Regions from separate parts of the Streptococcus sanguinis genome, predicted to be linked through region 2. Evidence: predicted binding sites of a transcription regulator. Region 2 holds the regulator's gene; each other region holds the start of a gene.
The links. Region 2 encodes Rex, which represses fermentation and respiration genes when NADH is low (regulators of the CRP and FNR family bind a similar motif). Its sites were predicted from a motif close to TTGTGAANTANTTCACAA; they were not measured.

Region 1 (3,231 bases), 650 kb from region 2:
CGGCTTTTGTCCAGTCTGTCGTCAGCAAGCGCACCTATGATAAATATATCGGCTGGCTGGATAAGGGTAATCGCTTTGAACGCTTCTTTATTTTCATGATGATTTGGCCTATCAGTCCAGCCGACTTTCTCTGCATGCTGGCCGCCCTGACCAAGATGACTTTCAAAAAGTACATGCTGATTATCCTTCTCTGCAAGCCCATCACCCTCGTCATCTATACCTACGGACTGACTTATATCATTGATTTTTTCTGGAAAATGGTCTCCAAATAAAAAGAAGTTGAATTGCACCGCACCCCAAAAGTTAGACAGAAAAAATCTAACTTGTGGGGGGTTTTTAAATGAAACTAACTTATGAGGATAAAGTTCGAATCTATGAACTAAGAAAACAAGGAATCAGCTTAAAGCGACTTTCAGAAAAATATGGAATGAACCTTTCAAAACTTTTGACATCCCAACCTCTTTCTAAATCTTTACTTATTACAGCACAAACCATAAAGAAAAATCAGCCAGTTTTGACTGATTTTCGTCTCATGATTAAGCAAAGATTTTATTCTGGCGATACCAAAATCTTGATCTGCGCCTTGTCCTGAGTCAGCTCGATAAAGCCTTCTTGCACAATATCCTCTAGCTTAATCTTCTTGGTCACAAGCTTGTCTGCAGAGAAATAGCCCTGCTCCATCAGTTCCAGCACCTTAGGGAAAATATGCCGATAGGCGATAATACCCTTAAGCGATTTTTCTTGAATGGCAAATTCATTAGGGTTGATGCTAGCTTCTCGTTCCCAGATAGAAACAACCATACATTCTCCAGCCTTGTGGACAGCAGCTAAAGCTTGTCCCAGCACAACCGGCACTCCAGTCACTTCATAAGACACATCTGCTCCGCCACCAGTTAAACGATGAATAGCAGCCACCACGTCTTCGCCTTCTTCTGGTCGCACAATAATCGCCCCAAGCTCCTCTGCCTTGGCTTGGCGTTCTGGAGATAACTCGACACCATAAATCTTAGAGGCACCGGCTGCCCGCAAAGCCTCAATAATCAAGAGCCCGATTGGTCCCAAACCGAAGACAACTGCTGTATCGCCCGTCTTAAGAGCTGACTGACGGACCGCGTAAACAGCCACAGCAGCAGGTTCTGTCAAGGCTGCCTGCTCATAGCTAAGGCTGTCTGGAACTTTGTGAACAATGTCTCCGTCCAAAACACAGTATTTGGCAAAACCACCGTCTGCCGCCAAACCGACAAAGTTTAGATTAGGGTCCAGATTATAATCACCGACAAGATTATGCTTCGCTAAAATAGGCTCAACTGTTACCCGATCGCCAACTTTGACCCGTGTCACAGCACTGCCGACCTCAACAATTTCCCCAGCAAACTCATGCCCCAAAGTTACAGGCGCTTTCTGGCCAGAGTAGACATGCTCTGTTTCCGTCGGAATAAAAATCGGTCCGTCCAGATATTCATGCAAGTCAGTACCACAGATTCCTGTATACTTGACCGCAATTTTGACTTGATGCGGTTGGACTTCCGGTACATCCACTTCTTCAATACGAACATCTTTAGCGCCATACCAACGCGCAGCATTCATTTTTGCCATAAACATACCTCGCTTTATAATTTGTTAGTTTAATTGTAAACCCTTTCAGAAATCTTGTCAAAAGATTAGCTACATTTTCAAAAAAAATCATACAAAAAACCAGCATCAGCTGGTCATAGACTTATTCTGCAATTCTAGCCGAGTAAAACGGAAAAAGAAACATTAAAACAATATAAAGAATCAAGAGTATCGCACGGAGCAATCCGCCAAATAGAAAAGCAACCACTAAAGTTCCTAAACAAATAGAAAAATTAGTAAAATTTGTTTCAATCAGCAAGGTTTGTCCTGCTTTAACTGTCACTGGCTTGGTTTTCATAGGAGCTGCTCCCACACGAACAACAGCTTCTTCCCCCTCAATAGGGAAGACAGCCTCATCACCATTCTTAATTGCGCCAACTTTCTGATCATTGATAAAGATTGGAAACTTTCCAATAATTCCTACAAAACCTGTCCCACGTTTCACTTTGATTTCCGACATAAAAGACTCCTTTGTTTTTTTAATTATTTTAACATAACTGATGGCTAAAGGAAAGACGAAATAAAAGGCTATGATATTTAAAAATACTAAGCTATTCATCGCCAAAACAATCGTCAATAACATGAGAAACGTTAGTCATAACTTTAACAGTGGTTGATAACTTTTCAGAAAAAGCATCTATTGCATATCCTGATGCGAAAGTAGAAAGTTGACTTTGGAACTGAATAAACCTAGCGACCATAGTGGATAAGACAGCACCAACCGCTTTTTGAGAACGAACGATACCTGTTAGATTTACTGTTCCATAGAAAGCATCCTCCATACCATCCCTAAACGGTTGGTAAAAACCACCTAACATGCTGATAACTGTATTAATAGTCGTTGCTGCTTCTGTTAACTTTGTATCAATCGTCCCCATTGAACTCTGTACACCTGTAATAGTCCCAGAAACAGAAATTTGATCTCTTAAAATACCATAAAACTTCTTTTCTTTCTTAGCTTCAAATCGGCCTTTATAGTATATTCTTTTAGGGAAATCCATACTTATATCTTTACAAGAATCTTTCAAACTTTCTACTTTACGATTCGTTTCAGCTATAATTTCATTTGATTCATCAAGGTAAACATTAAATGCAGCAGACATCTCTTGCGCAAGCTTCTGAGCTTTAACATCAATCTGATTATCAAAAGCGCTGATAACATCTCGGTCATCAAAAATTCCACTCTCTTCAAGATACGTGTTGTAATCCTTTGCTACTGTAGCGCTTACTTCAGGGATATGACTAAAATCCATTTCTTGAATAAGAGTAGCTAACTTGGTATCTGTGGCTTCCATAGTAGCTCTAATGCTATCAGATACATTTTGCATATAAAGAACACAGGCAGAAATCGTCTGCAAATTTTGATGAATAACTCGCAAAATTTCTTGCACAGCTTGCGGAATACCGTCCCCAAACTGAGAGCGTTTATCAAGACCAGAAGTACTTTCTTCAATCATGCTTTCAAAAGAGTTTAAAAGATTTTCACCTTTTTTAGCGATATTTGTCTTACTAGATAGACCAAACATTCCATCTTTTACAGTTTAACCAGTAGAAATACTAGCATTAGTTTCAATATCACTCTTCATTTGATAAGCCGCTAGAATAACTTCCTCTAGT
Region 2 (3,231 bases):
AACTGTGAATATACCTATTCACTTCATCCAAATGTCAAGAAATTTACCTTGCGCGACAATACATTCGCTGAAAGCAAGGTTGGCAACTATGAACTCTCACGTCTGCTGGAATCTGTTCCCAACAGCGGAAATGGTTTTCTGCTGAAAATCATCGTCAATAAAGAGTTGAATGGTTTCAAAATCAACATCACTGACAAATCAGGCCTGCGCTTGGTCAATATTTTCAAATCAGAAGACCATCACATTATCCAGCAAGAATTTTATTTCTTGATGGATAGCTTGGTTGAAAGAAATATTTTTGAAAAGACACCACAATAAGCAAGATTCTCGCAATTTTGCTTTTTTGGTTTTGAATCTTCAAAATTTAAACGAGCTTGACTTCTACTTAGAACACTTGAAGAAAAGACTAACCGAACCCAAAGAAAGGATTAACAATGGTTGAACTGACCTATTTGGACTCATATAAGGTGAAACGAACACTTACCTATGAAGACTTCGACGAATTTCTTCTCGCCTTCTCTGGCTGTGTCACAGTTCCTGACTCGCTCAAAGTACTTTCCATCACTTATAATGGACACCAGCTGCCTTTTGCAGGGCTAATTGGGGACTTGTACCGCCAGATGTACCAGTTAGACCTTAGTCCCTACCAGGACTAAGCTTTTAAACACTATTATTCCCAGCAATTCCTGATTTTCTTTTTTAGTGCATTAAACATCCTTAATTAGTTGATTTTTTCACAAACTTCCTATAAAATAGAATTAGAAAGGTTGTGATTTTGTGAAAACTGAAAAAAATACTACAATTCCTCGAGCAACTGCTAAAAGGCTATCGCTCTACTATCGTATTTTTAAACGTTTTAATGCTGAGAAGATCGAAAAAGCAAACTCCAAGCAAATTGCAGAAGCCATTGGTATTGACTCTGCTACTGTCAGACGAGATTTTTCTTATTTCGGTGAACTTGGCCGCAGAGGATTTGGTTACGATGTCAAGAAATTGATGAACTTTTTTGCTGACCTCTTGAACGACAATGCTATTACCAATGTCATGATTGTTGGCGTTGGTAATATGGGACGTGCTCTGCTGCACTATCGTTTTCATGAGCGCAATAAAATGAAGGTTGTAATGGCTTTTGACATAGATGACCATCCAGAAGTTGGCAGCACAACCAGCGATGGAATTCCTATCTATGGAATTTCCCAAATCAAAGAAAAAATACAGTCAGGAAATGTGCAAACCGCCATCCTAACTGTACCTAGCGTAAAAGCTCAAGAAGTCGCATCTATCTTAGTTCAGGCTGGTGTCAAGGGCATTCTCTGTTTCTCACCTGTAAACCTATCCCTGCCTAAGGATGTGGTCGTCCAGTATGTTGACCTGACTAGCGAACTGCAGACTTTGCTCTACTTCATGAGAAAAAATGATTATTAATTTGAAAGAGGTATTAAACACTCTATGAGTAAACCTATTATTGGAATAACCGGAAATGAAAGAGAAATCCCAGACGATCACTTCATCCATATAAGCTATACAGCGACAGGATTCGTTGAGGGTGTCAAAGAAGTTGGCGGAATTCCAATGATTTTGCCAATCGGTGATGAAGAAATGGCTAAACAGTATGTTTCCATTGTCGATAAATTAATCATCACAGGAGGTCAAAATGTATGCCCTCAATTCTATGGTGAAGAGAAAACCATTGACAGCGATGATTATTTACTCAAGCGAGACATTTTTGAGTTAGCTTTAATCAAGGAAGCTCGCCGCCAAAATAAACCAATCTTCACTGTCTGCCGCGGAACCCAACTTTATAATGTCGCTTTAGGCGGTACGCTTCATCAAGATATTGAAGATCATTGGCAAGATAGCTCTGCTGAGTACACAACCCAAAGCATGGTGACCAAGAATGGTTCTATTCTGCACGAAATCTATGGACCAGCATCCGAAATCAACTCCTTCCACCATCAGAGTATCAAGGATTTGGCTACTGGCCTAGAAGTCATCGCCTATGATCCTCGCGATAAGATTATTGAAGCCATCACTTCTACTGATGGTAGTCCTTTCCTTGGCGTCCAATGGCATCCAGAGTTCTTGTTTGGCTCCAGAGAAGGAGACTTAGCTCTGTTTGATTATGTTGTCAATATTCTTTAAAAGCTTCTATTCCTAGATAAACTTCTGTTCTACTCGAATAGAAGTTTTTTATACTCAAGTAAATCGAATTATATTATATCATATCTGTCTCCTCTCGGTAGCTATAGTAGTTGCATTTGGACACAATCAAATGATCCAAAAGAACTAAACCCATCATCTCACATGCTTCTTTCATATGCTGGGTCACCTCATCGTCGTTTCTGCTGGGAACGACTGATCCTGATGGATGATTGTGTACCAGTATGATAGATGTCGCCAAATGTTTGAGAGCGTAGTGGAGAATCTCTCTTGGCTCAGCAATGCTTCTGCTTACCGTCCCCATGAAAATAGTCTGCTGGTGCAGAATTTGATTTTGACTATTAAGATAAATAGCAACCAAGCACTCCTGCCTCATATCTCCCAATTCCTGCTGCATCTTCTGGGCTAATTTTTGACTGCCCATAATCTGTTCTTTCTGCAGAACCTCTGCTCGGTTAATCCGACGCCCCAATTCGATAATGGCCTGCAGCTCCACAGCCTTAATCGGACCGATTCCAGAAATAGTCTGCAATTCCTGCAAAGTTAAATACTTAAGATCGTTCAAACTGGAAAGCGATGATAAAATTCTTTGAGAAACTTGAAAAACAGTTTCTTTTTTGTTGCCTGTTCTGAGAAAGATTGATAAAAGCTCCTGGTTGCTGAGTTTTTCAGCCCCTTCTCTCATCAAACGCTCCCGTGGCATCATGCTAATATCATCTTGAAATGAAATGCTATACATAGAAACCTCCTTACCTTATAATTCGGAAAAAGAGTAAAAATCAGCAAGAGTAGATACAAAAAATCTTTCGTCCAGAACAAATTTTAGATAAAAAAACACTCCAAAAGTAGAGTTCTTCCTAACCTTTGGAGTGAAATGTTTTTCGCCTTTAAATCTGCATTTGGTTATAAGACTTACTGAAAGATTCAAGAACTTCCTTAGGAGCCTTATCATACTCGACAGAACCTTCTAATGTTCCCTTGACAATAGTCCGGTTGGTTGCCGCAGCATCCTCACAAGTAACTAAAGTAATCTCTGTAACACCTTCTGTATCCTCAATCAGATCCGTTCGA
Region 3 (3,231 bases), 110 kb from region 2:
AGCGACCAAAGCTGATAAAATCCCTCGCGGAAAATGGAATAAGCACGAGTCAGCTATTAAGAAAAAACTGGACTTTGACAAAAATGATGATTTCATTCTTTTTTCCTCAGTCACCAAGGATGGCTTAGATGCTGCTTGGGATGCGATTTTGTCAAAAATTTAATAATGCGAATTAAATCCAACTCGTTTTTGAGTTGGATTTTTTGAAATAAAACGAAAAATGTCATATACTTGTAAATTATCAATAGTGTTTTTTTAATCTTTAGTATGTTACAATGGTATCATTAACATCTTATTCAGGAGAAGTGCTGTGAAAAAGAGAATTTCAAAAAAAGGTAAGAGAATCCTTTCAGCTTTATTCATCATGACGACGACGATTGCTGTTGGTTTCGTCTTGGCAAAGCATATTAATCCTGCTAGTGCCAATAATAGCGACCAGCAGCCTATGAATCAAACAGACTATTTCATCTCACAAATCGGTGAGCCAGCGCGTCAGTTGGGACAGGACAACGATCTTTATGCCTCTGTTATGATTGCACAGGCTATTTTGGAAAGTGGTTCAGGACAGTCTGGTCTGTCTGGTGAGCCTCATTATAACCTTTTCGGTATCAAAGGTCACTATGATGGCCAATCTGCTAATATGGAGACTTGGGAAGATGATGGAGAGGGAAATGCCTACACCATCAACGATAGTTTCCGTTCATATCCTAGCTATGTAGAGTCTCTGCAAGACTATGTTGCAGTGCTCAAGCAAGGCCATTTTGCAGGTGCATGGAAGAGCAATGCGCCAACCTATCAGGATGCAACAGCTGCCCTAACCGGTGTCTATGCGACAGATACTAGCTATAATGCTAAATTGAATTATATTATTGAAAAATATGATTTGACTCGCTTTGATTCGCCACTCTCTGAGTCTGGTGCTGGCTATATCGTTTACAATCCTTATCGTCAGCAATATACTACTCAGGATATCTTGGACGTCGATACTGCCTGGGCGAATAGATCTTAATGTAGAAAATAAAAAAGAGGGAGACCTCTTTTTATATTTAATCGTAGATTTCAGGAGTATTTCATGGGAAAATTTAAAGATTTGCTTGAAAAGCAAGAAATTATTATTTTAGATGGAGCCTTAGGTACAGAGTTGGAAAGCCTGAGTTATGATGTATCTGGTAAGCTTTGGTCAGCTCAATACCTATTAGACCAGCCTCGGATTATTCAGGATGTGCATGAAAGCTATGTGAGAGCTGGCAGTGATATCATCACTACGTCCAGTTATCAGGCCAGCATTCCAGCATTTATAGAGGCAGGACTAACTCCTGAAAAGGGTTATGATCTTTTAAAAGAGACAGTCTTCTTAGCACAAAAGGCAATCGAAAATGTCTGGACAGGATTATCTCCTGAAGAGCAGAAACAGAGACCTTGTCCTCTAGTTGCAGGCTCGGTAGGGCCTTATGCCGCCTATTTAGCTGATGGTTCGGAGTATACGGGAAACTACCAGCTGAGTGAAGAAGAATATCGAGATTTTCACCGTCCGCGTATCCAAGCTTTACTAGAAGCTGGGAGTGACTTGCTGGCTATTGAAACGATTCCAAATGGAGTAGAAGCGGCAGCTATCCTCCGACTTTTAGCTGAGGAATTTCCGCAGGCTGAGGCTTATTTGTCCTTTGTCGCCCAGTCGGAGAATGCCATATCAGATGGCACTAAAATTGAGGAATTAGGAAACTTGGCTCAAGAAAGCCCACAAGTCTTGGCAGTTGGTTTTAACTGTACAGCTCCACATTTAATTGCTTCTTTATTAGGTGAGCTTGGACAAGTGTGCAACAAACCTTTTCTGACTTATCCTAACTCTGGCGAAACTTATAATGGCTTGACCAAGACATGGCATGATGATCCAGAGCAGGAGCGGAGCTTGCTGGAAAATAGTAAACTTTGGCAAAATCAAGGTGTACGGCTTTTTGGCGGTTGCTGCCGAACACGGCCAGAAGATATTGCTCAGTTAGCAAAAGGATTTAAGGGTTGAAAAGTTATTTTTCAATCCTTTTTTAGAAAATTTAAAAAGGTTCTCGAAAACGCTATCAAAAGAAAGAACTTTGTGATATACTATACATAGTTTAAATTAATAGGAGAATTTTTTATGCCTGAATCGACATTTATCCCGAAAATTGAAGCAGCTTGCCGCAAGAAAGAAGCATTGTTTGATACAAGCAAGGCCAAGTACGCTGTTCGTTCCATCTTTGCTGGAGCTTTCCTAACCTTTAGTACTGGTGCTGGAGCTATTGCAGCAGATTTGACGAATAAGATCGTTCCTGGAACTGGGCGCTTTCTCTTTCCTTTCATCTTTGCTTGGGGATTGGCTTACATTGTCTTTCTAAATGCAGAATTGGTGACTTCCAACATGATGTTTCTGACTGCTGGTACCTTTTTGAAGAAGATTGACTGGAAAAAAGCCTTGATGATTTTGCTTTATTGTACCTTTTTCAATCTGATTGGCGCCTTGATTGCCGGCTGGCTCTTTGCTAACTCGGCTGCTTATGCAGGGCTTAGCAAAGAAAGTTTCATTTCTGGTGTTGTGCAGATGAAGCTTGCTCGATCTAATGAGCTGATTCTGCTCGAGGGAGTCTTGGCCAATATCTTTGTTAATATCGCTATTCTTTCCTTCGTTTTGGTCAAGGATAGTACAGCTAAGCTCTTCTTAGTTATATCAGCGATTTATATGTTTGTATTCCTAACCAACGAACACTTGGCAGCCAACTTTGCTTCCTTTGCTATCGTGAAATTCAGCTCAGCAGCAGCGGAAGTGCAAAATTTTGGTATTGGAAATATCCTGCGTCACTGGGGCGTAACCTTTATCGGTAACCTCATCGGTGGTGGTCTACTCATAGGTTTGCCATACGCTTGGTTTAATAAAAAGGAAGAACATTACGTAGATTAAAATGCAGCCTTGGGGCTGTATTTTTTTGAAAAAATATTTGGATTTTACACTTTAAAGTTCTAATTTAAACCAAGTGTAAATTCCTTTCAGTTCTTTAGTACGATCTTTGACTAACTTTCTAGTCTCTTTTTTAATGTTCATTGCCTATCAATCTCTAATATCTAAGCAAAACAGTTGACAGAATTATCGAAGTTTGTTAAATTAATTTGGTATATTATGTAATCAAAAGGAGATGTTATGAATAAGATTACTATTCAGTCACCAGATGGAATAAAAGTCAAAACCTTGTCACCATCCTA

Region 1: FOC72_RS07405 (2,3-butanediol dehydrogenase) is a predicted target of Rex. The motif match lies at 1,630-1,647, and genes of this name have one in related genera.
Region 3: FOC72_RS04980 (formate/nitrite transporter family protein) is a predicted target of Rex. The motif match lies at 2,091-2,108, and genes of this name have one in related genera.

The regions. Positions count from the first base shown of each region.
Region 1 covers NZ_CP054570.1:1,547,674-1,550,904, forward strand. Annotated here, with positions in the region: gene FOC72_RS07395 (TVP38/TMEM64 family protein) at 1-272, shown strand, start outside; partial or broken gene FOC72_RS11570 (helix-turn-helix domain-containing protein) at 341-445, shown strand; gene FOC72_RS07405 (2,3-butanediol dehydrogenase) at 550-1,596, opposite strand; gene FOC72_RS07410 (hypothetical protein) at 1,718-2,074, opposite strand; gene FOC72_RS07415 (hypothetical protein) at 2,166-3,140, opposite strand; gene FOC72_RS11575 (hypothetical protein) at 3,156-3,231, opposite strand, start outside.
Region 2 covers NZ_CP054570.1:897,453-900,683, reverse strand. Annotated here, with positions in the region: gene FOC72_RS04465 (DUF1831 domain-containing protein) at 1-318, shown strand, start outside; gene FOC72_RS04460 (DUF4649 family protein) at 435-656, shown strand; gene FOC72_RS04455 (redox-sensing transcriptional repressor Rex) at 778-1,425, shown strand; gene FOC72_RS04450 (gamma-glutamyl-gamma-aminobutyrate hydrolase family protein) at 1,450-2,142, shown strand; gene radC (RadC family protein) at 2,216-2,899, opposite strand; gene FOC72_RS04440 (class A sortase) at 3,048-3,231, opposite strand, start outside.
Region 3 covers NZ_CP054570.1:1,009,563-1,012,793, reverse strand. Annotated here, with positions in the region: gene yihA (ribosome biogenesis GTP-binding protein YihA/YsxC) at 1-163, shown strand, start outside; gene FOC72_RS04990 (glucosaminidase domain-containing protein) at 311-1,009, shown strand; gene mmuM (homocysteine S-methyltransferase) at 1,073-2,020, shown strand; gene FOC72_RS04980 (formate/nitrite transporter family protein) at 2,135-2,932, shown strand; gene FOC72_RS04975 (hypothetical protein) at 3,170-3,231, shown strand, end outside.